3 regions of the Dyadobacter subterraneus genome follow, and region 2 is predicted to be linked to each of the others. Evidence: riboswitches for the same ligand, from Rfam matches in the RefSeq annotation. Region 2 holds a riboswitch; each other region holds the start of a gene.
The links. Region 2 has a riboswitch for cobalamin ahead of IEE83_RS30290 (TonB-dependent receptor plug domain-containing protein). Riboswitches for the same ligand answer to the same signal wherever they lie in the genome.
Positions count from the first base shown of each region.

Region 1: it holds a riboswitch for cobalamin, as region 2 does, so the genes downstream of both, IEE83_RS31825 (sulfite exporter TauE/SafE family protein) here and IEE83_RS30290 (TonB-dependent receptor plug domain-containing protein) in region 2, are expected to answer to the same signal.
Region 3: it holds a riboswitch for cobalamin, as region 2 does, so the genes downstream of both, IEE83_RS31340 (ABC transporter substrate-binding protein) here and IEE83_RS30290 (TonB-dependent receptor plug domain-containing protein) in region 2, are expected to answer to the same signal.

Region 1 is NZ_JACYGY010000002.1:1,481,790-1,491,924, reverse strand. It holds gene IEE83_RS31840 (DUF72 domain-containing protein) at 1-373, shown strand, start outside; gene IEE83_RS31835 (MBL fold metallo-hydrolase) at 441-1,397, opposite strand; gene IEE83_RS31830 (TonB-dependent receptor plug domain-containing protein) at 1,526-3,661, opposite strand; gene IEE83_RS31825 (sulfite exporter TauE/SafE family protein) at 3,789-4,421, opposite strand; cobalamin riboswitch at 4,561-4,855, opposite strand; partial or broken gene tnpA (IS200/IS605 family transposase) at 5,377-5,837, opposite strand; gene IEE83_RS31815 (hypothetical protein) at 5,934-6,071, shown strand; cobalamin riboswitch at 6,253-6,539, shown strand; gene IEE83_RS31810 (TonB-dependent receptor) at 6,721-9,123, shown strand; gene IEE83_RS31805 (PepSY domain-containing protein) at 9,268-10,135, shown strand, end outside.
Region 2 is NZ_JACYGY010000002.1:1,136,452-1,146,586, reverse strand. It holds gene IEE83_RS30325 (GH3 family acyl-acid amido synthetase) at 1-1,087, shown strand, start outside; gene IEE83_RS30320 (hypothetical protein) at 1,082-1,687, opposite strand; gene IEE83_RS30315 (hypothetical protein) at 1,740-2,315, opposite strand; gene prfA (peptide chain release factor 1) at 2,519-3,592, shown strand; gene IEE83_RS30305 (thioredoxin family protein) at 3,881-4,441, opposite strand; gene IEE83_RS30300 (glyoxalase superfamily protein) at 4,591-4,956, shown strand; gene IEE83_RS30295 (DMT family transporter) at 5,001-5,927, opposite strand; cobalamin riboswitch at 6,018-6,218, shown strand; gene IEE83_RS30290 (TonB-dependent receptor plug domain-containing protein) at 6,349-8,208, shown strand; gene IEE83_RS30285 (YncE family protein) at 8,269-9,357, shown strand; gene IEE83_RS30280 (tetratricopeptide repeat protein) at 9,455-10,135, opposite strand, start outside.
Region 3 is NZ_JACYGY010000002.1:1,373,433-1,383,567, forward strand. It holds gene IEE83_RS31295 (carbon-nitrogen hydrolase family protein) at 1-296, opposite strand, end outside; gene IEE83_RS31300 (GNAT family N-acetyltransferase) at 415-1,005, opposite strand; gene IEE83_RS31305 (nuclear transport factor 2 family protein) at 1,143-1,541, opposite strand; gene IEE83_RS31310 (hypothetical protein) at 1,590-1,991, opposite strand; gene cobT (nicotinate-nucleotide--dimethylbenzimidazole phosphoribosyltransferase) at 2,128-3,135, opposite strand; gene cobU (bifunctional adenosylcobinamide kinase/adenosylcobinamide-phosphate guanylyltransferase) at 3,252-3,758, opposite strand; gene IEE83_RS31325 (cob(I)yrinic acid a,c-diamide adenosyltransferase) at 3,755-4,339, opposite strand; gene IEE83_RS31330 (ABC transporter ATP-binding protein) at 4,363-5,391, opposite strand; gene IEE83_RS31335 (FecCD family ABC transporter permease) at 5,388-6,452, opposite strand; gene IEE83_RS31340 (ABC transporter substrate-binding protein) at 6,522-7,763, opposite strand; cobalamin riboswitch at 7,795-8,083, opposite strand; gene cbiB (adenosylcobinamide-phosphate synthase CbiB) at 8,419-9,354, opposite strand; gene IEE83_RS31350 (pyridoxal phosphate-dependent aminotransferase) at 9,339-10,135, opposite strand, start outside.

The DNA.
Region 1 (10,135 bases), 350 kb from region 2:
GGATAACAGCCCGTTGTATGCGCAGCTTGAAAAGAAAAATATCTCACACATTATCACTGATACAGCCGGCAGACGCGATTTGTTGCATATGCGGTTAACAACACCGACAGCTTTTATCCGTTACAACGGCGCGAATGTTGATTCGGATTATACACGTCTTGACGACTGGCTGGATCGTTTGAAACTTTGGGTGGATCAGGGAATTGAAAATATTTATTTCTTCGTCCACCAAAATCATGAAGAGGCTTCTCCCCTTTTATCAGCCTATCTGATTGAAAAAGTGAATAAAGAATTGGGAACGGATATTAAAATTCCGCATACTCCTCAAATTCCGCCGAAAAAAGGTGATTCAGGTCAAATCGGATTATTTTAAGGCTTTCTCCTTTGCCACGAATGCTCTAATTTTCACGAAAGTGTTTTGATTTATGTGTTCGTGGTTTTTATAATTCAAATGCGGTTCCTTGTTCCGGATAAATTATTTCCAGACCCAGCGCGTTATTATTGCTTAATTGCCCTTTGATAATCACTTCATTTTGACCTGTTGGTTTGATATGGGTGATAATCAACTTTAAGTCTTTCATGTTTTCTTTTCCCGCCAAAACTGCCAGTTTATCCATTTCCTTCATAATCCAGTTTGGTGTTAAATGACCAAATAATTTATTATCCGGCTGCTCATTCGGATAGGAAACTTCCAGAAAAATTCCGGTTAATGTTTTTGCTTTAATAAAAGGAGCTGTCGCTTCCCACACTTTTTGCAGCTTGGTCGATTTTTCAACTTCATCCGGACCTGTATCTCCAAAATACAGTGCTTGTTTTCCATTATTTTGAATCAAAAACGCAGCGCCTTCATAAGGATTTCCATGGCTTAGTGAAAAAGTTTTAACTGTCATTTGAGTATTTTCCAGCGGAATTTCCTGACCTTCTGACAAAGGTTTGTAGGTATATTTTTTCAAAGGATTAACTCCCTCACTTCCGAAATTTGGCCAGCTTTCCCAGTTGAAATAATGATTTTTGATGACGTCAAGACATTTTGGAAGCGCATAAATTGTCTTTGCGGTATCTTCCGGTGCGTTCGTTATCATACCCGAAACGTGATCCAGATGCGCATGAGAAATAAGAAATCCTTTTATAAAACTCCTTGAAACCTGATCTGCCGTGGCTGAAAAGGCGCCATTGGCAACTGCCACTTCCACTCCCTGCCGAACCGTTCCGCCATCCAGACAAACATAAGCCTGGGAATTAACCGGAGCGATCATATAAGCCGAAAGATTTCCTTCCGCACCGCCACCTTTTACGCCAAGCGGAACGACATTAAACGCCGATTGCGCCTGACTGACTGAAACTAAAATCAGGTAAAAAATGGAAGTTAAAATCAGGTTGTAAATCCGATGTTTCATGATGATTTGGATTAAGGGTATCATAAAAATAAAATCCTTCACCCTAAAAGTACGGATGAAGGATTTATATTATTGTTTATTTTAAATTCAATTCAACGTTCTGGTATCTAAAACTCGAATTTCAATTCTTAAAATGCTACCGTATATCGTACGGAAACGGCGCGGCCTGGTAAATTATAACCGCGTTTTTCATAATAATTTTCGTCAGTCAAATTATTTATTTTCAAAGCCAATGTATGTTTTTGAGCGATTTTGAAAGCGGCGGTGAAATCCAGAACCATGTATTTTGGATAATCAATAACGGGATTAATCGGATCTGTATAATCTATATCCTGACGTGTTCCAATCGAACGACCGGACAAACGAAGCCGCAACCATTTTAAATTATCATATTCCAGACCATAGTTAAATGTGTTTTTCGCCACATTCTGAATATCACGGGTAACTTTTGATTCGTCAGTACCCACAATATCTTCCGTTGCTTTGATCATGGAAGTGGCATTTACAAAAGCTCTGAGGGAATATCTGTAATTGGATAAAGCACCAAAATCATAGGTTATTTCGGTTTCCAAACCATTAATTTCAGCATTTGCTGCATTGACAAAAGTAGCGCGGGAAACGATCACATCTTTGTTTGCAAGAGGCTCGTTAACTGTTCTGATCACCTTGGCAATCCGGTTTGTTACCTTTGTTGAGAAATAAGTAACATTTGCAGAAAGTCCTGCTTTTGGTTTATTAAAACTCAATCCCAAATCCCAGCTCACGCTGCTTTCATTTTTCAAATCCGGGTTTCCGGCAGTCACCGCAATTCTTCCTTTTGAATCACGAACTTCATTATACCCGGCCACGCTATAAGCGTCCGTTGTTACAAAAGCACGACCGACCGTTCCTTTCACACGTAAAGCCGGAATCAATTCATAACTCACGCCAAGACTTGGACTCGTGAACGGATTGTTTTTTTTGCCTGATTTATAAGTTGGCAAAAGCGCCGTTTCCTTCACGTCAAAGGTAATATTGTCATAACGGACACCAGGTTGAACAGTCAATCGACCGAAATTCAACATCGCCTGAGCAAAAAACGCAGAAGAAATTAGTGCATAAGCGGGTTGTGTCGGCGCACGTTCTGTCGTATCATTCGTCCAGCGACGACTTTCTGTTGAAGAATTCAAATAGTCATAACCAACAATTAAAGAATGATTTCCGATTGTCCAGACATCTTTTACCTGGATACCTTTCCAGTTATTCCCCAATTCGGCAGAGCGGAAAGGAACAACAGTTTTGCCGGATACATTGAGTGTATAATTTTTTGTATTTTCTTCCGAAGTAAATACTTTCAAACTCGGACTATGATTTCCAATTTTGCCGGTCAGCGAAACATCAAAAGCTGCGCGATCAACATCTTTTGTACTTGCCTCGGTGGAACCGGAAGAAATTTCACCCGGCGATTCTACATTTTTCGCCTGGAATTTATCGCCGCGAATATCAATTCTCCAATTGTCATTTAACTGATATCCAAGCCTTAAAGAACCCGTGAAATAATGAAGTTTTGTGTAAGGCCTTGTTGCACCATCCGTCTGGGTTTCATCCACATCCGTCTCCGGTTGAGTTGTGTAATTTTTTCTGACCTTGGTGTAATCAAAAGCATCACGGAACAAATTCCATTTCCCGATCTTGTAATTTTTTGATCTTTCGAAATAGGAAAAAGACATATCGTAATCCAGCTTTTTCGTCAGATTACCACCTGCATTCAAGCCAGCCTGGTACGACTGAAAGCTTCCATATTCCAGAAAACCGTTCCCTTTCGTATCGCCTTTTGATCTTTGGGTAATGATGTTAATAACACCACCCATCGCCTGAGAACCGTACAAAGAAGAAGCAGGCCCTTTCAAAACTTCAATTCTTTCGACGCCATTCAGATTGATTTGAGACAAATTGGTTGCACCCGCCGCACGGCCGTCAATCAATAACAAAGTCCGTTGGTTTAACCCTGAAAACTGAGGACGAAATCCACGGATACCAATTCCTGATGACAAGTTTGGATATTGGATTACATCCACCGCAGCCGTCTTTCTTACGATATCAGTCAGGTCATTTGAAGGCGTCATTTCAATATCCTGGCGCGTAATAATATCCAGTTTTTGAGGAATTTTTTCTTTCCGCGTTTCATAACGTGTAGCCGTTACAACCACAGGATTCAAAATATTTTCTCTTGTAGAATCAGATAAAACCACTTCCTGCGCTTGAGCGGAGAAAGTGGCGGTCATGGCTAATAGACCTGCAAACGTGAGTTGATGAATGGTAGCTTGGTAAAAATTGAAATTCATTAGGTATGGATGTATAAAAAATGATTGCGATTTTGAGCTTATGAAATCAGACTTTTTGAAGAATATCTCACCCTTCATACGCGCCGTATAATGTTATCAGTCCGATAACAGTTGAGAAAGTCCCGACTATGTAATTAATAATTTTTAATACGCGATCCCGTTTCGCAGCAAATTTATTGATCGAAAAAGCGAAGAAATAACCATAAGCAGACATGGAGAAAATGATTCCGAAACTTTGCAGAATAATGATCCAGACTGCCGTGTAAGCATCACTTGCGGCGAGGGTCAACGCTACTGCGCAGGCACCACCCGTTCCGGCCAGTCCGTGCACCATGCCCACCCAAAAAGAACGGCTGAATTTTTGTTCGGCTGCCGGTTGAACTGTCAAATCAGGCTTTCTGAAATTCCGGCGGAAGGCTACAATTCCGAGCCAGATCATCAACGGTCCGATTACCAATTCGACCTTTTCAGAAATGTTCAGAGAGATTGCTGATTTCAATATCAAAACCAGACAAGCAAAAAGAATCAACGTCAAAGAATGTCCAAGCGCCCAGTGCGACGACCGCCAGATTAATTTCAAACGATCCTTCGGCTTCTGGTTTTTCTCCGTTGCCAATACAGAAACTGCTGCCATATGATCCGGCTCAAAAGAATGCTGAACTCCAAGAAGAAGAGAGTCGATAAGTAAATAATTGATCATTTCCTTTCACATAAGTTATTGAGAAAAACCCGTTTACCATATCACAGGCAACTTATGGAAAATGCAATACGAAGCAACCCAGCAACAAAAATCACGCTGCCAAACCAGTAACTTCACGCCTTTTTTCCCGAAAGCATTCCGAATATGATGTTACATGGCAGGTCTTCTGGCTCGTTCAGTCTCCCAACGCCTTCCCGGGATTAATTTTGAATGATTGAATCTTGAATGAGAGAATGATGGAGCGCGCCAGATTTTGGAGTTATCAGCCATTCTATCATTCACTCATTAAATCATTCAAAATTATCCCCAGTGGCAAAAATGTTGTGACTTTTTTAGTGAACTTACAGCAGCGGGTACTACTCCGGATTTTCACCGGATTCCCTTTTAAGTGTTCGGCAAATTTTGCGTCACACACCACTTAACGGCTGCAAACTTACTATTTAATTTTATAGTGAGACAAAATTATTTTGCCGGAAATAAGTTTTAAGCGGTTTTTACGAGACGTTCCTAACGGAACGAAAGTTGTGGGTTGGCTATGTTTTTCTACCGACGAAATGTCCTGATGGGACAATTAAGTATGTGAATTCTTTATCGCAAAACATTGCTAAATGAAAACATCTTATTGATGTAATATACTCATTATTAACAATTTGTCACATACAAACATCTCGTCTATAAAAGAATAAGCCGAATCCTAGCACATGTTCAATAGGAACATCTCGTCGGCAGAAAACATATTCATCATTTAACAATCCTGTTCCATAGGAACATTCGTTGGTAGAAAGATACGACAAACCCCATCGCCATGTTCCGACAAGAACATTTCTTGATATAAAACGTATCCTTATTAAACCACCATGTTCCATAGGAACATTTCGTTGGTAGAAAAATACATGCATTGCTTATTGTTGCGCGTTCCTTCGGAACGTTTCGTGACTTCCGAAAATCTTTGCTACTATTCTAATTCCTTAAAAATATACTGGTCGTTCCAATCAATGTCAAAAGCAATTAAAAACTTCCGGTATTCCTCCATAAAATTTTTCTTTTGATGATGTGTTTCCTGATTTTGAATGTACCTGATTACATCGGGCACCTGACTTTTTCCATATGAAAAAGCGCCATAACCTTCCTGCCACGCAAAAGGATACTTACAGAAATTCTGCGTTTTAATCCATTTGCTGCTTTCAGTTTTTACGTTTTGAATCAAAGAAGAAATCGATTGATGCGGACTAATACCAACCAAAATATGAATGTGATCAGGCATGCTGTTAATTTGAAGCATTTTGTGCGATTTTCCTGAAAAATACCTGTGATGTATTTGTGTAATTTTTCCTTCCAAATAGGTTGAATCAAAGCTTCCCGATATTTTACCGCGAATACAAATTGGACATAAATTTGTGTGTAGGTATTAGCCATTATACATTTATTTATAGTGTGTTAGAATTGCAATCTATTGAAAATTAAGAAGGAGCCAAAAGATTATTCACGCATTTTTATGAACGAATAACCAAGATGGAACAAGCCGACAAAACAAAATCACGAAACGTTCCTAAAGGAACGAGTGTTCAGATGGTATCGCCACTTTCTACCAACGAAATGTCCCGATGGGACAATGAAGTAAATGAATTCCTTCTCGTAAACATTTCCTAAGTGAAAGTATTTTGTTGGTAGGAAAACATTAGCATTATTCAACCATCATGTTCCGGCAGGAACATTTCTTTGGTAGAAAAACCATCAGCTTCCGGACATTCGTTCCATAGGAACGTTTCGTAAAACTTTCAATTACTCCATTTAAAACCCTACATTTGCGCCTCAATAAGTTCTTTTCTTTATTTTTCCAACAGGAAAAGGTTTTACTATCAGTGAATTAATAGGGAATCGTGTGTAAATCACGAACTGTCGCGCAACTGTAAGTAACATCAAAAGTTTATATCAACAATGTCCACTGGGGCAATGATTGAGTTTTGAATGAGAGAATGCTAGAATGGCTGACGGCTCCAAAATCTGGCGCACTCCACCATTCTATCATTCTCTCAATCTATCATTCAAAATTCATTCCCCGGGAAGGACGGTATAAATGTTACAAGTCAGGAGACCTGCCTTTTCTTTGTTGACAATGCTTTCGCGGAATGAAGCTTCGTCAGGTTTGGTGTTTGTATATCCAGGCAATTTTGCCATGGATCGTCGTGCGCTTTTTGTACGACTCTAAACGTTTTTCTTGTCTTTTTTTCCTTTCTCCGTTTGCATTGTAAAATGCTGTAAAGAGCTTTTAACTCATTTCTCTAAACAAGTTAAAAGTATGCAAACGCAAAAAAACTGTTTCCCGCGGACTGGAAACGGCCATCTCATTTTTCAAAAAAAACGGTACAGTTGTGTGCTGAAAATCGCTTTATTATTTCAATTTTTCCTGATTAATAATGTCTTTGCACACCATTTTGGAACATTAAACGGTTCCATTCAAAGTGAGACAGGAGAGCCGATTATCGGTATTCATGTCCGTTTGGAAGGTACCTCATTCGCCACGATTACGAACGAATCCGGGCATTTTGAAATCAAAAATATTCCGGCTGGGAATTATACATTTTTGGCGAGTGGGACTGGTTATGAAGTAAAAAAAGAAAACATAGATATCAAGCAAAATGAGATAACACTTTTACAATACAAACTGAATAGTAAGACCAACGAATTGTCGGAAGTAGTAATCAGTTCGGTATCAAACCGCTCTTTTTCTTCGGTAAATAAAATTGACGTTGCCTTACGTGATATGCCCATCACCACTTCGACGGTTTCTGTAAAAACTATTGAACAACGCGGCGCGGATAATCTGGGTGAAGCGATGAAAAATACAACCGGTGTTCGTGCAAACAATACTTATGGTGGCTTTCAGCATTTTACGATCCGTGGTTTTTCAAATTTCGTTTTACTGGTTGATGGTGTTCGCGACGAAAGACATAATATCTCAACCAGCGCACCAAATACGAACCTTGCCAATGTGGAAAGCATTGAAGTTCTGAAAGGGCCAGCTTCGGTACTTTTCGGTCACTCCGCTTTGGGTGGAATTATCAATATTGCCAGAAAAAGACCTACTGAAAATTTCAAAGCGGATTTTTCTGCTACGTATGGAAGTTTTAATACAAGACGTATACGTGCCGGTGCCGGTGGAGCGGTCAGTGATAAATTACGTTACCGCATAGATTTTGGAATGTCGGATACAGACGGCTATCGTCATTCCGGTTCGAATACCAACAATGGATATCTGGCCTTAGAATATACCCCGACTGACAAAGATTTATTCTATCTGACCGTTGGAGCAAATAAAGATATTTATGATACTGATGCCGGAATTCCAATGCTTGAAGGAAGCAAAACAATACCAGGTTTGAATGTTAATACGCGCTACAATGACCCGGCCGATTTCCTGAAACATACCCGCTATGATTATCAGCTAAAATACATTCACAAGTTTAATGAAAGGTTGAAAATCTCAAATCAGCTTTCCTATTACGATGATAACATCAATTACTTTTCAACAGAAGAATTAACGCCAAATGCTACACTGGATTCAATAAATCGGTCATATCCTTTTTATTTTAACCACTTGACAAAACCTTTACAAAACCAGTTGGAATTGACTTATGAGTTCAATACCGGAAATATTGAGCACAAACTGCTGGTTGGTTATTCACTAAGTTTTTTGAACAGAAAAACCTACAATGGCGATGTTTACGGCCCTGGAAAAAACATGACCATTGATGTTAACAACCCAATTCTGAATCAGGGATATATCAATTTTACAGACAAAAATTACCGTGCAACTATGGAAAATGTTCACGGAATTTATGTGCAGGACTGGATCAAAATCACGGAAAATCTGAAAGCGTTGGCTGGTCTTCGTTACGATATTTTCGACGGGACTTACTATACGAATTTGGTCGATGCTGACAGAAATGTGACAGAAAAGGGAGCTAAGTCTACTATTTCAAAAGCAGCTTTAACCTACCGTGCAGGATTGGTTTATCAGCCAATAGAATCCTTGTCTGTTTACGGATCTTACTCAACTTACTTCAAACCCTCGCGCCGAGTAGCGCCAAACGGAGAAACTTTTGACCCTGAAACAGGATATCAGGGAGAAGTAGGAAGTCGCCTGGAATTATCTTCGAGATGGGCTGCCAATCTTGCTTTTTATTACATGCGGAAAAATAATCAGCTGGAAGCTTTGCCAGGTGGAATTTACAAACGCATCGGTTCGGCAGAATCAAAAGGTTTTGAAGCAGAAATCAGCGGAAATCTTCTGCCCGGTCTGGATGTGACGGCTGGCTATACTTATTCAAAAGCGAAATATTTGCCATACAAAACCGCAGAAATTAACGCTGCTGCCGGAAAACGAGTGGCTTTTGCACCAACCAATATGTTGAACGCCTGGCTGAACTATGAATTGCAAACGACTGCCTTAAAAGGTTTGAGTATAGGTGCCGGAGCAAATTATATGAGCGAAACTTTTACCACAAGTGCTAATGATTACGCATTGCATGGCTACACCACAACAGATCTTGCGTTTGGATATCGCGTTGGACGTGTCGGTTTAAGATTCAATATCAACAATGTATTAAACGAAAAATATTTCGCGAATGCCATTTTTGCCAACCAGTTCTCACCCGGACCAACTAGAAATTTCTTGTTGAGCTTAAAATACAGCATCTAAAAAGGTGCAGCGCACCGGAATATTTGTAGTAAAAGCCGCCCTGCCCAGATTCGGAAAGGTGCCTCGCACTGAAATATTTAACCGCAAACATTTCGATTGGCGACTACCAGTTGCCAATCGAAATATCAATATCAAACTCCCAACATGAAAACCATTACAAAATACACCCTTCTTTTTCACCGCTACCTCGGCTTTGCATTAAGTCTGCTTTTTGTAATCTGGTTTTTATCGGGTTTTGCCATGATGTATGTCAAATACCCGACAATGAAGCAAAATGAAAAATTACAAAATCTCCCGGTTATAGATCTTAGCCGGACAAAATTCACTTTAAACGAAGCACTTCAAAAAGCAAATATCACCGATACGCTCAGAGCTGCCAGATTAGGCATGTTACTGGAAAGACCTGTCTACCGCATCACGACCATTCAAAATAAAAATCTTGCGATCTACGCAGATAACGGCGAATTATTAGCACCAACCGATACGATACTCGCACAAAAACTGGCTATTGCTTTTGTAAAAAACAGATGTCAGCCGGAAAAACTTGAAACACTTACTGAAATCGATCAGTGGATGGCGGGCGCCCGATCCATAGGGTATCAGCCGCCGGTGCATCGGTTTAAGATGAATGATCCCGAAAAAACCTATGTATATGTTTCGACACAAACCGGAGAAGTAGTACAAATGGTGAATGTCAAACAACGCTTTTTAGCCTGGCTTGGCCCTATTCCGCACTGGATTTACCCAACCGTTTTATTGAGAAACCGCCCGCTCTGGAATGATATCATTGTCTGGACTTCTTCGCTTGGGACACTAATGTGTAGTGCCGGAATTGCCATGGGCTTTATCCGTTACAAAAGAAAAAACAAAGATTCGCTGGCATTTAGTCCGTATAAAAAGAAGTGGTTTCGCTGGCATCATTACACTGGATTTGTTTTTGGAATTTTCGCTTTCACCTGGGTTTTCAGCGGTTTGTTATCTATGACACCTTGGGATTGGGCGCCTTTTACAA
Region 2 (10,135 bases):
ACAAATCTTAATGCTTGGAAGCAGTACCAATCTGATTGAAAAAGATGATCATTTGGAAGGAGAAATAAGTGGAATAAGTGCAAGCAATATTCCTAGCTGGTTTGGAGGTTATTACAAGCCAGGACGCGAAATTGCGGATATTAAAGATTGGGATGAACGTGTTAAAGTCATTGCAGAACAGGCACCAGATTGGGATATTGGATGTCTGTCTGGAATTCCTGCATGGATTGAGTTGATGCTGAAAGAAATTATCAAAAAGCATAACTTAAAAAATATCCACGAAATCTGGCCAAATCTCCAGGTGTATACAACAGGCGGCGTTGCGTTTGATCCTTACCGGAAAAGTCTGGAAAAATTATTTGCTCATCCCCTGATTTACATCGATACTTATCTGGCTTCTGAAGGTTTTATTGCCATACAAAACCGGCCTGAGACTTCTTCAATGGCTTTATTTACCAACAGCGGAATTTTCTTTGAGTTTGTACCGATGGAAGGCGACAATATTGATGAAGATGGTTTGGTGAAACCGGATGCAGAAATATTTGCCCTTGAAGACGCAGCAGAAGATGTAAATTATTGTCTGCTGATTTCTACCGTTTCCGGAGCGTGGCGTTATATGATTGGCGATACGGTAATGATAACGGACAAATCAAGGGCAGAAATAAAAATCACCGGTCGGACAAAACATTATCTGAATGTAGTGGGTGAGCAACTTTCTGTTAACCAGATGAATGATGCACTTCGTGTTCTGGAAAAAGAATATGATCTGGTCATGACCGAATTTATTGCTGCCGCAGTTCATAAAAATGAAGAATTTATTTTGAAATGGTATATCAGTTCTGACAAGTTTCCAGATGCAATCAAAGTTGCGGAATCGCTCGACAATGCTTTACAAACCAGCAATAAAAACTATAAAGTTGCGCGTGGAAAAGCGCTAAAAGGCGTTGAAGTGGTACTTATTCCCGAAACTGTTTTTCATAAATGGAGCGAAGAAACTAAGAAACTGGGCGGACAGGTAAAAATTCCCCGGGTCATGAAAGAAGAAGATTTTATTGAATTTGAAGCTTTTGTAAGTCAAAATTCATAAAGCTGCTCTTTGCACTTCCAATAATCTCACTTGCTCGACTATATCATCAGGAGAAAGATATAGCCGGGCAATTTTTTGTTTATATTTCTCTGGTAATTCGGCGTGATTCAGGATAAAGTTTTTAGTTTGGATGATATAATTTCCCAGACCATGGGTAACAGCAAAAGTATCCGCCACCTTTTCTGCCTGCTGAATATATTTTGTTGAAAATAAGTACCCAAAACCAAATCTGATCATGCCAAAAATATTGCGATTATGATAATCCATAATATGCCCCAATTCATGCCCTATCCAGCCAATCAGGATATCCTTTGGAATTTGATGAATAGGAATTGCAGTATGTGTTAACTTAAATAAAGCGCTGATATTGATCTGATAACCACGATTTTTCTTTCCCGTGAACATTGTTCCAATTTTTGGCTGCGCCTGCATGACTGATTTTTTTATGTTTTGTTTAAACACAAAATCAATCGGTACATTTTGCAATTCGGGATAAAATGAAAGTGCTTTTAAAATTTCATTTTCGATCACTTTCGGGATTTTCTTGTTTTCCCGAAAATGGGTAAAATCTTCCGGATTGAATTGATCTTGATCAGCCATATCGTCTGCTACGTTAAGTAATTTACATTCAAGTAGCAAAAACCGATCCAAATCAATCTTTCAAGGTTTTTACATCTACTTTTCTCAGAATTTCCTTTTTGTCAAATAACAATCTCCAAAGTGCAAATGATGGTGTTTTGTCAGCAAGACAGGTTTTACAAATTTGTAAATCAGCAGGAACGTTATAGACAACTGTGGTATCATTAATCGGCTGAACATTATCGCTTAATGAGGTTGTATTACTTTTGGCACTATAAAGATATGCCTTTAAAAGCTCGGTTTCTTTCTTATCAAGTTCTGTATTTGTCGTATCATCAGAACCAAGCAATGAAATTTTTACGCCATACTTTTTTTCCAAAGCACCTATAATTGGGATTTCAGATGGGTTTTTACAAAGTTCGGCTGCCTTTTCCGGACTTTTCACCAGTGCTTCTTCTAATGATTTCTGCGCCAGTTTTGAGATTTTCTTTCCCCATTCGTCGACCGTATAAATAAGCTGGGTATTGGTAACACGCACGATTTTCGATTGCTTTATTTCATTGGACAATTCCTTGGTATTTTCAACACGGGTATTATTACAGCCAGACAAAAGCAATACAAAAGCCAGAATATATACGATACGATTCATTTTATTTTTATAAGTTAAACTGGTAAAAGCGTTACAAAAGCAGATTTCAACAAACAAAATCAGGGATTTTCCACACTTATTCTTCAACGTTAAATACAACTTTGTAATTCAAAACAGACAACGAACGTACGAAAAACATTCTTCAACCTAAAATGCGTATCTTTGTCGCCCGAATATGCAATGCCAAAAGACATTAACGCGATATGCAAGATAAATTAGAAGCCATAAAAGAACGTTTCGAAGAAGTTTCGCAACAAATTATACAACCTGAAATCGTTTCCGATTCCACTAAATATTCCAAATTGAGCAAGGAATATAAGGATTTGGGAAAGATTGTTGAACAGTACGCAATTTACCAAAAACTTCAAAAGGATATTGCAGGGACGAAAGATATGATCGTCAATGAAAAGGACGAGGAGCTGCGCCAGATGGCAAAAGAAGAATTGGACGAATTGCTTCCAAAAATGGAAGAAATGGATCTGATCATTAAAGAATTATTGATACCAAAAGATCCTAATGACAGCCGTAATATTATCCTTGAAATAAGAGGTGGAACGGGTGGAGATGAAGCTTCGATTTTTGCCGGCGATTTGTTCCGCATGTATCAGCGTTTCTTCGAAAAAATGGGTTGGAGATCGTCGATCATGGATTTTACTGAAGGTACCAACGGAGGTTACAAAGAGATTATATGTAAAGTTGAAGGTGAAGATGTTTACGGTAAAATGAAGTTTGAATCGGGCGTTCACCGTGTTCAGCGTGTACCGCAAACGGAATCTCAGGGAAGAATTCATACCTCAGCGGCCTCGGTTGCCGTTTTACCGGAAGCAGAAGAAGTTGATGTTCAGATTAATATGAACGATGTGCGTATTGATACATTTATGTCATCAGGTGCTGGTGGACAGTCAGTTAACACTACTTATTCTGCCGTTCGTTTGACACACATCCCATCGGGACTGGTTGTTAGCTGTCAGGATGAACGTTCGCAGTTGAAAAATAAAGATAAAGCCTTGGGTGTTTTGCGCTCACGTCTTTACGAGATTAAATTGAAAGAACATAATGATGCTGTCAGTTCTCAGCGTAAATCCATGGTTGGAAGCGGCGACAGATCTGACAAAATCAGAACATATAATTACCCGCAAAGCCGGATTACTGATCACCGCATCGGTTACACCGTTTACAATTTGCCTGCCGTAATGGAAGGTGATATTGCAGAATTTATCGAGCGTTTGCGTATTGCTGAAAATGCGGAAAGAATGCAGGAAGGCGAAACAATTTAATTTGGGAAGTTCAGCTCCTTTGAAGCTTCCTGTTTATAGCAATTGCACTTGTTCCTCAGAGTTTTGGCTCCTTCGGAGCCTCCTGTGAATATTGTTGAATTCTTGGCCCAAACAGGAAAAAGGTAGATTACAGGTGACTCTGAAGGAGTCTGGATTTGGTTGCGAATATTAGTTTCTATAAAAAGGATATCCCTTTGGGATTGATTTGCTGAATTAATCAACAGAGAAATAAAAAAAGGCTTAAAAATGATAAATTCATTTTTAAGCCTTTTTTTATTTCTAACCAGGTTATTTACTTGTATAAAGCTGCTTATAAGTTTTCGCTTTATAATCTTCGAAAGACTCTTTTTTATTATAATTATCGCCAAAGAAGGTGATCACTTCATGAAATTCCTTTGCTTTCATATAACCTGGCAAAGGCTGGATCATTTGAAATTTGTCGTCGAGGAAAATCGTTGTTGGAAAACTTGGCTGATTATTTGTAAGCGCCAGTGCAATTTGATGAATGCCTTTTTGTCCTTCTGCAATAAATTCAAATTTCTGACTTCCAAGCGTTATGGCTTCTCTTTGTTCAGCATTCAGTTTTACGGCATAATATTTTTTGTTGATGTAATCAATTACCTCAGCATTTTTATACGTTTCCCGATCCATCACTTTACACCAGCCACACCAATCTGTATATAAATCAACCAACACTTTCCGCGGCTCTTTCTGGGTTTTCGCATAGGCTTCTTCAATGGTCATCCAGTGAATTCCTTCTTCTTTTTTTGTTACAGAATCTGTTCGGAAACTGGTTAATGCAAGAAACAGAATCAAAACCGAAGTAAATATGTAAGCTGATCGTCTCATAATTTTTTGATATACATTTTTAAAACGCATTTTTTGACCAAATAATTTTTTTATGAATTAATATCAGGCAATTTTATATTCAAATCTTACCATACACATATTCATTTGCGAGTAATCATTTGCTTGCGAAACAATCAACATTATTAATCATGAAAGTAAACAAAGTTATTCCGCTTATCCGAATTTTCGACGAAGCAAAGGCGGTCGAATTTTATGTAAACTGGCTGGGCTTTACAATTGACTGGACGCATCAGTTTGAGACCAATTTTCCGCTTTATATACAGGTTTCAAAAGAAGGGATTGTTTTGCACCTGACAGAACATCACGGTGACTGCACGCCTGGCGGGAAAGTATTTATTGACTGTGTGGGTTTAACAGAATATCATGCCGAATTGATCGAAAAAAATTACCGTTTCAACCGTCCGGGATTGGAAGAAGCGCCATGGAATGCCATTACAATGGAAGTTTCAGATCCTTTTGGAAATAAATTACTTTTCAACGAATCCAAAGAATAATTTTTTTGCCACGAATACACTAAATTCGTGCGTTCGTGGCAAGCTTATTTTTTTGTTTTATCTTTTGAAAAAGAGACTAACAAACCTCCACTTATAATCAAGGCCATTCCCGATAATGTGGTAATAGTTGGAATCGCCTCTCCCATCAAAAATCCAAATATCAAAGCAAAAAGAATATTGGAATATCCGACCGCTGCGACGCGTCCTGCTTTATCAAACGTAAAAGATTGTGTCATCATGATCTGGCCGATCATCGCCGTAATTCCCAGTGCAAGAAATCCCAGCCAGTGTTGCCAGGTTGCCGGCCATTTGAAAGTTCCGATTAGAAAGTCGAGCTGATCATTTGGGAAATAAGTACCGATTACGATTGAAAATATTGGCAGAACTATTCCGCTCAACATGAAGGAAAGCACAATAGCCCGGGTATCATAAACTTGTCCTAGCTGACGAATCGCCAGATAGGCAACAGCAGTTAATAATGCATTTCCCAATCCTATGACATGATTTCTGACCGACATCGAAAGATCCGGACGGAAGACAAACAGTATCCCGGCAAAGCCCAGTAAAATAGCAATCCACTCGGTAAAATTTAATTTTTCCCCCAGAAAAAGCCAGGACAGAAATGCCAGAAAAATGGGATAAGTATATTGATACGTGGAGGCTCGGCCTAATCCAAGATTTTGAATTGCGTAAAAAAGAAGATATAATGAAAGTGTTCCGACAACGCCGCGAAAAATAAGTAAGCCAAGTCTCCCACCTTTTTGCTTCAACGGTCGCTGCAAAATACTTGTTCCGATAAACAATACGCCAATAATATTTCGAAAGAAAACCAGCTGTACAATATGAAAATCACGACTCAGCCATTTTGAAATTGCAGACATTAGGGCAAAGAAAAAAGATGCCCCAAGCATCAGAAGAACACCTCTTTGTGGTGCTGAAAGTGAAAAAGATTTTGTGGTGCGGGTTAACAAATTGTCAGAATTTTAGGCAAAGATAACGCAACGATTTTAAGGAGAGCGCCATTTCAAAAAAACGATTATGTGACACCCGCATAATTTCGTTAACTTTACAAAGTTTTTGGTGCCGGAAGTTGAATCAAATCAACCATATGGCTTAATAGGGAATCCCGCGAAAAACGGGAGCTGTCCCCGCAACTGTAAGTCTTACAAAAAACTGATCTCATCTGCATAACCACTGTGAAAACGGGAAGGTACAGGATCAGCAAGACAAGCCAGGAGACCTGCCAGAAACATTCAGCGTTTTGATTTTCGGAGGAAAAATCATTTAATCGTTTTACTATGATGATCTTGAATTTTTACGGTGCGTAGCGGGCAAATTCGCTTTTATCTCCTGCTTGTGATTTTGTTGGTTAATGCCTTCGAAAATCAATTGATGGCGCAAAAGGATTCAATTCATCTGGATCCGGTGACCATTTATGGTTATGCGCCTGAACGTTTTATGAGCGGATTAAAAGTGCAGAAAATCGATTCTGTTACGATGGAACAATTTCGTTTCAGAAATATTACGGATCTGCTTTCTTTAAATACGCCCATCATTATTAAGAATTACGGTCCCGGACAATTAGCAACCGTTGCTTTTCGCGGGACTTCCGCAAATCATACTGCGGTGCTGTGGAATGGTCTTAATGTAAATCTTCCCACTTTGGGACAAACTGATTTTTCAACAATTCCGGTTGCAGGATTTGACCAGTTATCCGTTCAGTATGGTTCTTCCGCCAGTATTGTGGGAACTGATGCAGTAGGTGGAAGTATTTTGCTGGGAAGTTCCATGCCTCAGGCAGGACTGCAAGTTATGATTGGAAGACAGCAGGAAAGTTTCCGAAACAGCCAAACACAGGCAACTATTAAATACGGGACGAACCTCGCTAACAAATGGACTTTTGCGGGAAAAACCGCGGCATATGATGGCAGGATGAATAATCATTATCCGTATACTGAAAGGAATAAGAAACAAATGATTCCTTCCGAAACATTCCAGAAAGGTCTGGTTCAGGACTTATATTTTACAAAAAACAGCCATCAATTATCGGCACATTTTTGGCTTACTGATAATCAGTTAACCAATAATCCTGAAAATCTTACAGGCCGTGAATATACCGCAATAAAGTCTTATCGTACAATGCTGAGGTATCAGGTTGATAACTGGACGGTCAGAACTTCCTGGATCCGGGACATTGTTGATCATGCGGCAGGTGATTATTCAAAATTCGATCATGCAGTTACCGATAGAATCGGTGCCAGGTTTGAGCGTGCATTTGAATGGAAATTTAAAAATCTGGGAAATATTCAACTACAGGCGGGAGCAGAATTTACGCACTATATAACACACTTTACTGATTATGAAAAACCCGTTACCGCAGAGAATCGTGAAGATTTTTTTCTTCTGACACGCTGGCACGCTACTCCAAAATTCCTGGTCTCCATCAATCTTCGCCAGGCCTTAGTTACAGGATTTAATCCACCCTTTACACCTTCGCTTGGTGCCGAATATCGCTTGATTCAAAATAATATTAATTCATTAAAAGTCAGAGGTTCTGTTGGGAGAAGTTACCGCGTCCCAACTTTAAATGAACGTTACTGGAAAAGTCTGGGCAATCCAAATATTCGTCCTGAGGATGGTTTTAACAAAGAAATCGGTTTGGAAGGAACACATGTTGTCAGTTGTACTCACTCTTTTACGGCAAGTTTAACAACTTATCATAATCGCATTAATAACTGGACTTACTGGAATCCTGCGAATAATTTCCGCGTGGAAAATCTGCAATTGGTAGTTGCACGAGGCATTGAAACACAAATCGGCTGGAAGGGAAACTGGACCAATTGGAAAGCGGGCGGTAATTTGAATTATGCTTTTACAAAAAGCTCGCAGGAAAAGGTTTATGACGCATATGCCTCTGATATTGTCGGCAAACAATTACCGCACATTCCCTTACATTCCGGAAACGTAAATCTGTTTGTTCAATACAAAAAAATCCGGTTGACAAATCAATTACAATTTGTTTCAAAACGATACACTTTGGCTGATCATGCACAGTTTACACAGGGATATATTCTTGAAAATTTTCTGGTTGAAACCACCTTTGACTGGCGTGGAGCGGCCGCTTCTTTGCAGGGCAGAGTAAATAATATTACCAATTCTTTTTACCAATCCATTAATGGAAATCCCATGCCCGGACGTAGTTTTGCCATTAGCTTATTGTTTTCTTTAAAAACAACCAATCATTCGATATAAAACTTTCATCAGCACGACTAACAAATAATTATTTAAACGAATACCTTAATTGATAAAACAATGAAAAAACAATTATTCAGAATTCTGACAATCACCTCTATATCAGCAGTTTTGTGGTCTTGTAATCAAAGCGATCCTGTTCCAAAAGGTACTTATGTTCAGGGCGTTTTTGTAATTAATGAAGGAAATTTCTCACAGAATAATGGTTCTGTTTCATTTTTTGCAAGAGAAAACACTACTGCTGATGCGGATGTTTTCTCGTTAGTAAATGGAAATGCACTCGCCGGTGGTGTGCAAGGTTATGATATTGCAGGAGATCACGGATTAATTCTGGTTGATAATTCAGCAGCCGGACAAGATAAAATTCAAATTGTGAATGCCAATACATTTGCATCAGAAGCTACGATCAGTACTGATATTGAAAACCCACGTGATGTTGTGGCTGTAACCAATGATAAAGCCTACGTTACTTGCTGGAACACACTTAATTCAGATTATTCTTATCCGGTTGGGTACGTTGCTGTGGTTGATTTGGCGACTAACAAGGTTACCAAGAAAATCAGTACTGATAAAGGCCCTGAAAAGATGATTTTCTATAAAGACAAAGTTTTTGTTGGGGATAATTTTTATAGTGGTGGTACTAAGCTTACCGTTATCAGCACCTCTGCTGATGCAATTTTGAGTAGTATTTCTTTTAAATCAGCTCCAAATCCAATTGGCGTTGATGCGAACGGAAAATTATGGGTACAAGCAGGGATAGAATTATTTCGTTTGAATACTGAAACTTTTGCTATTGAAACAACTTTGAAAATCGGTACCGACGAAACTAAAAAACCAGAAAATTTTGCAATGGCTTCTGATCTCTCAACGATCTATTTTGTTCTTTCGTACTCGGACGCAAATTACATCAGCCACGGAGCAACTTACAAGTTCTCGATTACAGATACTCAGGTTAACGTAACAACTCCTTTTGTAAATAGAATTTTTACGGGTCTGGCTGTTGATCCAACACAAGGATTAGTTTATGCAGCAGTTACGCCTTCGTATTCACAATCCGGTTATGCTGTTCGTTACCGTGGAGATGGTTCTCTGGTTGATTCTGTTAAAGTAGGCGTTGCTCCTACCGGATTTTTCTTTAAGCAGCTTTAATTTAAGCGAAACCGAAATAGTTCGAACAAAAAAATAAGTCAGCCTTTTCAGGTTGACTTATTTTTTTGATTATCTAATTTGATTTCAGTATTATTTCCTACTTAAAAAACCCTTGCGGATCAGGAAGTTTTGCTTTCAAAAGCTCTACAAATTCAATGTTCAGCTGACTAAAATCAAGCATTCTACCTTTGTGAAGTCGCTCCCAGGATTTCTCCGGTTCATTGCGATTGTAGTAAACGAGCGCAAGATTATATTGTCCCAAAGCATAAGTTGAATCCAGCGCAACTGCTTCTTCCAACAATTTATTCGCCTCGTCCAGATCTTCCTGCTGTTTGTTCATCGCATAAAGTTTAAGATCAACAGTAGAAAGATCAACCAATAAAGGAACATTATTCGATTGAAGATTTACACCACGACTTAACATACGCTTAGCATCTACCCAGTTTTCTCTCTGGTAACAAACTACGCCAAGTCCCCAATATGCCTCAACATTTTTGTCGTTCAGCAAATTAGCAAGATTGAAACGGTAACAAGCTGTGTCCAGAGATCCTTCCTGCAAATACTCCCAGGCACGCGCTGAAAAAAAGCTGCTGGCCTCTGGTCTGCTTGAAAATGATTTATCGCAATCACTTAAAAATTTAATTTCTTCGTCAATCTGCTGCGAGGTTTTGCTTTCCTCGCCAAATAAAGGAACTACGCGTCTTTCTTTTAATTCCAGCGGTCTTCTTTGTGAAATATTGGTATCAGAAACAGGTGCCGCACTCGCCAAATGTTTTTC
Region 3 (10,135 bases), 240 kb from region 2:
TTTTCAATCACCGGAATGCTCGGCGCGACAATAATGACGTTATATTTTCTAGCTAACTCAGAAAAAACATTGCAAAATTTATCTTTTAAAAAATCAAGTTCAATTACTTGCCGGCGTATGTCATTTCTGATATCACGGGAAAAAATACTAACCAATTCCATTGCGCCATATTCAGGAAAAAGTAAAAGTCCGGCGTTTTGATTTACAGCATCAACAACCCAAAGTTCAACATGTTTACGCCAATCTGCGAAGGTTGCGTGTTCAGTAATTGGATAATTGGCGGAAGCGATGACCATGTTGAGATAATATTTTGGTTATTTAAGGATTTCGGTGCGCTGCACCTTTTGCCTTTTCATTGATGCCTTATTTCTACAAATATTGCGGTGCTCTGCACCCTTTCTTACTCCAAAAAAGTTACTCGCTCTCCTTCATCCAAAATATCATCGTTTTCGGTGTTGATTCCGTTTCGCCAATATCCGGCCATTCCATTGTAGCTTTTAATTCAGGCACCTTATGATATTTTCGTTTGATCCAAAATGCATCGTTCGGGCGATAATCTGATGGTTGAGCCGGGTGGTTTATTCTTTCAACCGAGCAAAAGCAGGTTGTTTTATAAGTACCAAAACTGGCTGCATGTTTTTCGCGCTCATCAAAAAAACGATGCCCTAAGCCTAGTCCACGGTATTCAGAAAGCAAGATACTTTCACCAAAATAAAAGATACTGTCGATGTCTAATCCGGCATCTTTAAAAGGCGCCTGAACTTCCGCTGTTTCATCAGACAAAGGAATGCAAGTGGTAGCGCCAACCATTTTGTCGCCATCATAAACAGCAAACAAAAATGCCCGTTCCGAATTTGCATACGTCTTCAGATATTCCTTCTCATAATCCAGCGAACCTTCATACAGATAAGGAAAATCCCGAAAAACAGCAATCCGTAATTTTGCCAGATCATCAAAAACAGATTCTATGGCGTGGCCTTGTTTTGTTAGAAAGGAAAGAGACATGGGATTGGGGCTTTCGGCTGTCAGCTATCGGCTATCAGTTCTTCGCCCGTTTTAAATTTTAGATTTACTTGAAAATGGTAGTGCCTAAAAATAATTACTATCCAAAGTCTGACAGCTGATTGCCGAAAGCCGACGGCCTAAGAAACCAGCTTAATCCAAAGTTCAAGATTGTAATAAGTCGTCACCCGGCTGATTTTTTGGTCTGTAACTTCCAAAAATGCAGCAGCTGGCAGAACATATTTTTGTCCGTGTGCCTCCGGGAAACCTTCGTCACCTTTTTTATAAATTCCATTTACGACAAATTCAACAGAAACTCTTTTGTCGGTTGGCTCGGTAAAAAACACCATGTCCGTCAGCGTTTCTTCATACGAATCGTCCATCATTTTCATGAACTCCGTAAACATTTCGATTCCTACTCTTACTTCTCCCTGGTTAGGTTCATGACGAACTTCCGGGTGAAGAAGAGCGAGCATCCCTTCAAAGTTTTTTTCGTTGAATGCGTTATAATATTGCTTTACGATGTCTAATGCGGCCATTTTAGAAAGAAATTTAGTCAAAACGTATTTACAAAGATAGTTTTCGTCTTAGTGATTAAAAGGATTTCTGGTCAAAGAAACCTGTCCGTTCGCATCTTTTTCATATTGGGCAATACAATTCTTCTGAAACTGAGCATCGAAATTTGGCTCTTCCAAAACAAGCGAAGCAGGTGCCGGTTTTCCTTCCTGAAAAAAGAAGACCTTGGTATTTCCGTATTTGGTATAAGGCATTAGATCACCATATTTCTGCATTTCTTCCCAAGGTTCGCCTTGCACTGTGACGGCATAAATACGTAAAATAGGCCCGGTATTATTTGGATTCCGATATAACGCAACTTCCTTGAAATTTCCTTTTAGATCATTTACAGTCGGTTGAGAACTCGAATCATAAATGATATAACCGACTAAAAGGGCAATAACTGCCGCAATGATATATTTAACTTTCTTCATAATTTTTTTAGGTTACACAGAGAACCACGGAGATAAGGGGAGGGACACAGAGTTTTTGTTTGTTGTAGATAAAAACTCTGGGTATCTCTTCATTCCTCTGTGGCTCTCTGTGTAACCTCAGAAATTAGAAACAAATTCATTTATCAGAAACGCCAGCACTTTCGAAACTGGCCATTTCGTTTAAAAATGCTACTGCACTTTTGAGCAACGGATAAGCTACCGCACAGCCCGTCCCTTCACCCAGACGCATATCCAGATTCAGCAAAGGTTTGACATTCAGACTTTCAAGCAAAAGCTGATGGCCTTTTTCTTCTGACTGATGGCAAAAAATGGCGAAATCTTTTATTGCAGGATTTAATTTTAAGGCGCATAAAAATGCCGACGAAGCAATAAAGCCGTCAACCATCAAAATCATTTTTTTCTCAGCCGCTGCCAGGAAAGCGCCGCACATCATTGCAATTTCAAAACCACCGAAAGTTTGTAAAATCTGCAAGGGATTTATTAAAACTTCTGTATGATTTGAAATTGCTTTTTGAAGAATTGTAATCTTGTTTTGATATTGATCCGGATTAACTCCGGTTCCTTTTCCTACGCAATCTTCAATCGGAATATCAAGTAATTTGCTCACGATCACGGCAGCAGAGGACGTATTGCCAATACCCATTTCCCCAAAACCGATCACATTACAGCCTGTTTTTGTAATGTTTTTCACAATCTCTTTTCCTTTCTCAATCGCCCGCTGACATTCTGTTTCTGTCATGGCAGATTCCGATAGAAAACTTTTGGTACTGTGATTAATTTTTGCGTCAATAAGTTTTTCATTAGGCTCGAAATCATAGTCAACTCCTGCGTCAACCAAAGCTAATTCAATGCCATTTTGTTTGGTAAAAACATTAATCGCAGCACCGCCGTTGAGGAAGTTTAAAACCATTTGAAAAGTAACTTCGGAAGGGTAGGCACTCACGCCTTCATTGGCTATTCCATGACTTGCAGCAAAAACGACTATATGTGGTTTTACTAAATCTGGTGTCAAAGTTTCCTGAATTAAAGCAATCTGCAAAGCCACTTCTTCCAATTTCCCAAGGGCACCTAGAGGTTTTGTCTTATTATTTATCTTATGCTGTATCTGTTCTGGTAAAGTCATAGTTCTATTATAAAGGTTGCACAGAGAACCACGGAGATAAGGGGAGGGACACAGAGAAAAGATATTAAAACAAAACTCTGTGTATCTCTCCTTAACTCAGTGGTCCTCTGTGTAACCTACCTTTTTAAATTTAGCGGTAAGCCGGATACCATGAAGATGGCCTCATCAGCTATTTTAGCCACATATTGATTTGCCCAGCCCTGCAAATCCGTAAACTTTCTTCCAATCTCCGTTTCCGCATGAACGCCCATGCCTATCTCGTTTGAGATGATGATGAAAGTGCCGGAAAGCTGCGCGATTGCATCGATTTCTTCTTTAAATACAGCGAGCGATTGTTCGATATCGTTATCAAAAGCGACAAACAAATTCGTCAGCCAGAGCGTCACACAATCAATAACGACAACCTGATTTTCGATAGGAAGTTTGTGAATATTTGTTTCCGATTCATAGGTGGTCCATTCAGGTCCTCGTTCGTTTTTATGCAATTGAACACGTTCGGCAAAATTGTCGTCCCAGATATGTGCCGTCGCGACATATACCGGAGATTTGCTGAGCTGCAAAGCTTTTTCCTGTGCAAAACGGCTTTTTCCACTGCGTGCCCCTCCGGTGATGTAGATTATCATTTTTCTTCAGGTGCTTTAAAACGTTTGTATAAAAACAACTGCCATTTCTCCTCTGCAACGCCGGCTTTGTCCATTTCAGCTCTTGCCAACGTGAAAAATAAATCAGATAAACGGTTGATGTAGGCTGGGATCGCTTCGTGAACAGTATCTGTTTTGATCAAAGAAACCAATCGTCGTTCGCCTCTGCGCATTTGTGTACGTGCCATATGGCATAAGGCCGAAACTTCATTTCCACCCGGAAGTAAAAAGTAATCCGAAGGTGAAGTCATTTCCGATTCCAGCGTATCAATCCAGGTTTCACAAAACTCGGCACCATCTTCGGGCATCGGATTTTTATTCTCTTTTTTGGCATCAGAAGGGCGGGCTAAATGCGACATCATATCCATCAGATCTTTCTGAATTTTATGAAGATTTGGCTGCCAGGCGTGTTCATTTCCCAGTTTTACACGAAGCAACCCGATCGTTGAATTCGCCTCATCCAAAGTCCCGATACATTCAATCCGGACATCATCCTTTGAAACACGACTTCCGCCGAATAGCCCTGTTGTGCCTTTATCGCCTTTTTTAGTATATATTTTCATTGATGAGAAATCATTTTTTTAATTTATTTTATCTTTTTGATATGTTGTAAATCAGCGAGCAATTCGCTGATGTTCAGATATTTTTTAGTGATTAATCCGTCACTAAATATCCAGACAGGATTTTCTTCACCTTCCATAACTTCAATTTTGTGCAGCAAATCAGGATCGTCACTTACTACAAAATCTTCCCGTTGAAGCGCGCGTTTTGTCCAGAAAACAAGATTGCTTTTTCCGCGTAAATAAATAGGAGTGGATGAGGCTTCCTTGTGAATTGTAAATGTGCCGGTATTCCGGTCGAAGTGGAAGCCGTTTTTGATAAAAGCCGCTTCAAAACTTCCGTTCAAAACCAGATCTTCCGGTACGCCAGAAACGAGTTTTCCATCCGGATGCATGAGCCAAAGCTTGTCCGCAGCTTGAAGCGCCAAATCCAATTCGTGTGTGGAAAGTAAAATTGCCTTATTGGTTTGACGGGCGAGATTATGCAGCAATCGCATCATTTCCACACGGTTCGGCAGGTCAAGATGGGCGGTTGGCTCGTCCAGTAAAATCAGTTTGGTATCCTGCGCTAATGCTCTGGCCAGCATTACTTTTTGCCGCTCGCCATCACTCAATTCGTTCATTCGTCGCTCGCCATAACGTTTTGTATCCGTAGCGTCCATCGACCAATCGATTTTTTTCTTATCAATTTCAGAAAGTGTGCCCAGCCAACCGGTGTAAGGCGTTCTCCCCAGCGCTACCAATTCTCTGACTGTCAAATTTCCTGCCTCAATCCGCTCAGTTAAAACCAGACTTAATTTTTGCGCAAGGTCAACAGGTTTCAGATTTACCAAAGATTCATTATCAATTATAATTTCTCCGGAAAGTGCGGGCTGCAAGCCTGAAAGTGTTCGCATAAGCGTTGACTTTCCCGCGCCATTTGGACCTAATAAACAAACCAGTTGCCCCGGCCATAAGTCCAGATTCAGAGCTTCTGAAACGATTCTGGGCTCTCGTTTTCCGGTTTTATAACCGATGGTCAGGTTCCGGGCAGATAGTAGCGGCGTATCGTTCATGAGAAAGAAGAACGTAAATTGTTGCGACTGACAATAACCCAGATCACAACCGGCGCGCCTAATAATGAGGTGACCACATTAATCGGCAGAACGGTCTGCGTTCCCGGCATCTGAGAAATAATATCACAAATGAGCATCAAAACAGTACCTACCAGACAACAGCAAGGAATTAAAATACGGTGATCGGAAGTGCCTAAAAGTGATCGGGTGATATGTGGAATCGCGATACCAACAAAACCAATCGGGCCGCAAAAAGCGGTGATACTTCCCGTAAGTAAACTGGTACTGGCCATGATAATGAAGCGGGTTTTTCCAACCGTCAAACCCATACTTCTTGCATAATTTTCTCCCAATAACATGGCATTTAGTGCCTTTGAAGAAGAAAAAGCGATGAGTAAACCAACGATCACGACGCCGGAGAGTACGTATAAATGATATTGAACAATGCCGCCAAGTGAGCCGAAAGTCCATAGAATATATTCCTGCAACTCTTCCGGCTGACTGAAATATTGCCAGATACTGATCACGGAAACCGTTATCGTCCCGACCATCACGCCGACAATCAATAAAATAACATTATCCTTAATTCTTCCGGCGATCAATAAAACCATGGACAAAACCAAAGCGGCGCCAAGCGATGCCATCACAACAATCAGCCAGCTCCCGGAAACACCCAATTGCCGGATTGCATAAATACTTGCGGTACTTCCGCTCGTAAGCATTACGGCTGCAACGCCTAACCCGGCTCCGGCCGTGATACCCAGTTCGGACGGGCCAGCTAATGGATTGCGAAATAAAGTCTGCATTTGAAGTCCGCTGACGGATAATCCGCAGCCCACAATGATGGCCGTAATCGCTTTTGGTAAGCGTATTTTTTCAATAATAAATAACCATGCGGTAGTGTCCGATTCTCCCAAAAACACAATTCTCACCACTTCACCAAACGGAATGCTTACCGACCCCAGCATGATATCCAGCAGAAAAAAAAGCACAGCCAAAACCGACAGAACAATAATGATCAGCCGACGGGAATTGGAATAAGATTGAGAAGAAATTTGCATAACTAGTATTTTAATCGGCCCAGAGTTCGAGTGGCAAGAGCCGGAAGCTGACCGCCGATTGCCGACCGCCTAATTCACCTGCTTATAATAAACCAGCTCATGCTCCGGTAATAATTCCGGATGCAGGATTTTGATCAGATCCGACAAAACAATCTGCGGATTCACAGCACCCGATTCCCAATAATCATTCGAACCGCGGTTGTTCACACGTTTATTATAGCTGTAAATCTGTCCGGATTTATAAGCTTTGAAATCGGTATAACGAGGATCTTTCGCAAGAATTTCTTTTTTGTTATCGTAGTTGCTGATCCCGACATTCAGCCAATAATCAGCTGTCAGAGCGATCGGGTAAACGGCTTCAAAATTTAACGCCAGACTTCCCGTTGCTTTGGTATTATTCCAATGATAATCTGCGCCGGCATCCCGGAAAAACTGCGCCATATAACTATTTCCATTCGGGACAAACCATGAATCTTTGGAATTCATACCGGTAATGATGCTCGGTTTTACTTTCACTTTTTGAGATAATGCCGCAAGACGTTTGTATTCCTCTTCCATTTTGGCAAATTTCTTGTTGACAAAATCTTCACGATTTAGCAGCGCTGCCAAAAGTTTAACCCACTCCGCACGGCCCAATGGTGTAGTTTCAACCCATTCAGAATTAATCAAAACAGGAATTCCGGCAGCGTTCAAAGTTGTATACCGCTCCATTTTTGAAACCGGACTGCCCGTGGTCATGATCAAATCCGGGTGCATGGTAATCAATTTTTCCTCATTCAACCCCTGATCTTTTCCAACTTCGGCAATTTTGCCCGCCTCAATTTGTTTGATAATTTCCGGGTTGGAAACATATTTCAAATTGCCCAGTCCGGTTACAATTTTTTCTTCTCCCAAAAGTCCAACCAACCCTACGTGCATGGACGACATCGCGACCAGACTACGAATTGGAATTTCAATAAACTGGCTGTTTGAATATCCTTTCGGCTTTTTTGTGCCGCGTTGAAGCAAAACATATTTGGCCGTATCGGTGCTTTTTTCAAACGGACTTAAAACATTGATCACCTTAAAATTATCGTGGTATTCGATCGTGAAGCCCTTGGCATGATGAATCTGGATTTTTTCAGAAAAATAGTCTTTCCCCGAAGAAGCCGTTTCTGCACTTTCAGTGAGATTTGAAGAAGTACCGCAGCCTGCTAAAAATAGCAGTGGGATAAATAATAAAGCCGCAAACTTCGCAGCTGCAATAAAAGTGGAAATGCACGCAAAGTCATTGCGAACTTCCCAAAAGGAGGTCTTCTGTTTTTTTGTCATTTGTGCTACCAGCCTTTCTTCCGAAAGCTATGCGTATTAAGTGAATAAGGCAGGTCTTCTGACTCGTTCCATTTCCCCTGACGCCTTCCCGGGGTGTAATTTTGAATGATAGAATGTGTGAATTAGAGAATGTGTTGCAATTGGCCATCATTCACTGATTCTATCATTCAAAATTCAATCATTGTCCCCAGTGGCAATTGTCATGAATGTTTTTATGAACTTACAGCAGCGGAGACTGTTCCGGACTTGCACCGGTATTCCCTTTTAAAGTAACCGGATTTTCGCAAATCCGGGATACTACCCTGATGAATGCAAAACTACTAAGATTTATGTGGGGTTTTTGATTTGTTGTAATAAATCTGATGTGTGTATTTTCTATTGATGAAATAAGCTAGGTATAAGAGAAGGCAAGAATAGATGTCACCTTTAAAACTTGACTTCTCTGGAGAGTTAAGAATAAAATCCCAATTATTTATTTCAAATCGGTTTCACGTGTATTTGGATACTGTACCATCGGTACATTTCGTTGGTAGCAAAGATGTAACTCGTGCCACAAAGCGTTCCCGATAGGAACGCCTCGTAATTAACCTTAAATGTTTTCTACCTACAAGATCTGCCGATGGCAAATAAGCATTGTCGTTAAATTGGGATCTTATCAAAGGAAATGATAAAAAAACAAACTGATAATCAAGACGGTTACAAAACAAACCTTATGATTAATCCATGCTGCTTTCCGAATTTCCCCCGACTCGATAATCCGTTCCTTCTCCCCGATGAAAGGTTTGTCAACCCACTTTCCATGATATACATTTGGCCCGCCGAAACGACAATTAAGAATTCCGGCCAGTGCAGATTCCGGATAGCCTGAATTTGGACTTTTATGTTGGTTTCCGTATTTGAAGACGAATTGCAGACCGCGATAATTTCCTGTTACAATCACCATAAGCAATGCCGTAATTCGTGCCGGGATGAAATTCGCAACGTCGTCCAGTCGGGCAGCGAATTTTCCGAATTGCTCGTACTTATCGCTGCGGTAACCGATCATGGAATCCAAAGTATTGATCATTTTGTAAACCATCATGGCCGGAACGCCTCCGATTGCGTAGAAAAATAATGGCGCAATAACACCGTCGCTAAGATTTTCCGACATGGTTTCAAAAACCGCTATCCGGATTTGCTGGGCAGTTAACTGCGAAGTATCCCGGCCAACGATGCGCGACAGTTGCTTTCTTCCTGCTTCCAATCCCTCTTTTTCCAAAACTAAAAACACATTTTGACCTTCGGTGATTAAAGCATTATTTGCTAATCCATACCAAACCCAAACGCTGTTGACGGCGATGAAAAGCCACATATTTATGTTTAGAAGTCTCTTATTTAGAAAATAAAAAAAGAAAAATGTGAGCAGACAAAGACTTGTTGCTAACAACATTCCTTTCAAAAATCGAGATGAATTTTTATTTAAAAGTTTGTCGCCAGATGCAATAGCATTTCCAAATACACGAACCGGATGCGGCCAGTTGTCAGGATCGCCGATAATTAAATCCAGAATGTAACCGACAATCAACGGAGCTATGATCAATAATTTCTCCATTCTTCGAGGGCTTCAATGAATAGATTATTTTTTTCAGGCGACAGGGTAGCGATCCGAAAATGTTGTTTTGTTAAATCTCTGAAATTACTCGCATCACGAATTAAAAGTCCATATTTTTCGATCAGGAATTGTTTGAGTTCCGCTGCGTTGCCTTTCAGTGTTTCTGCCAGGAAAAAATGTGTAGCACTTTCATGAATTTTCAATATCGGATTTTGGCTGAGTTTTTCTGTAAATCTTTCTTTTTCGGCTAGTAAACCATTTAAGGGGATTTGAATTTGCTGGTAGTTTTCAAAAATAAATTTCCCGGCTTGCAGCGCCATCGTATTTACTGTCCACGGTTGTTTGATACCTTTCAATTTCGAAATTAAATCCTCCGAAGCGACAACATAACCCAATCGTAACCCTGGAATCGCATAAGCTTTGGTAAGCGAATGCATGATCAACAGGTTTGGATAATGGTTAATTAAAGATATCGAAGAATTGATTTGCACTGTGAAATCGATAAAAGCTTCATCAACGACGAAAAGCGTTTCAGGATTTTGCTGAACCCAACTTTCGAGTTGAGAAAATGATTTTCCCGTAGGGTTATTGGGATTACAAATGAAAACCAGATCGGTTAACAATGTAGGAAATTCCTGGATTTTAGACCAGGGCAAAAAGGTCAGATCGTGTTGATATAATTTGCATGCGTCTTTATATTCAGCAAAAGCGGGCGTGACAATGGTTGTTCTTTTTCCCGCAAAAGCCTGCGCGATCAGATAAATGCTTTCTGTCGTTCCGC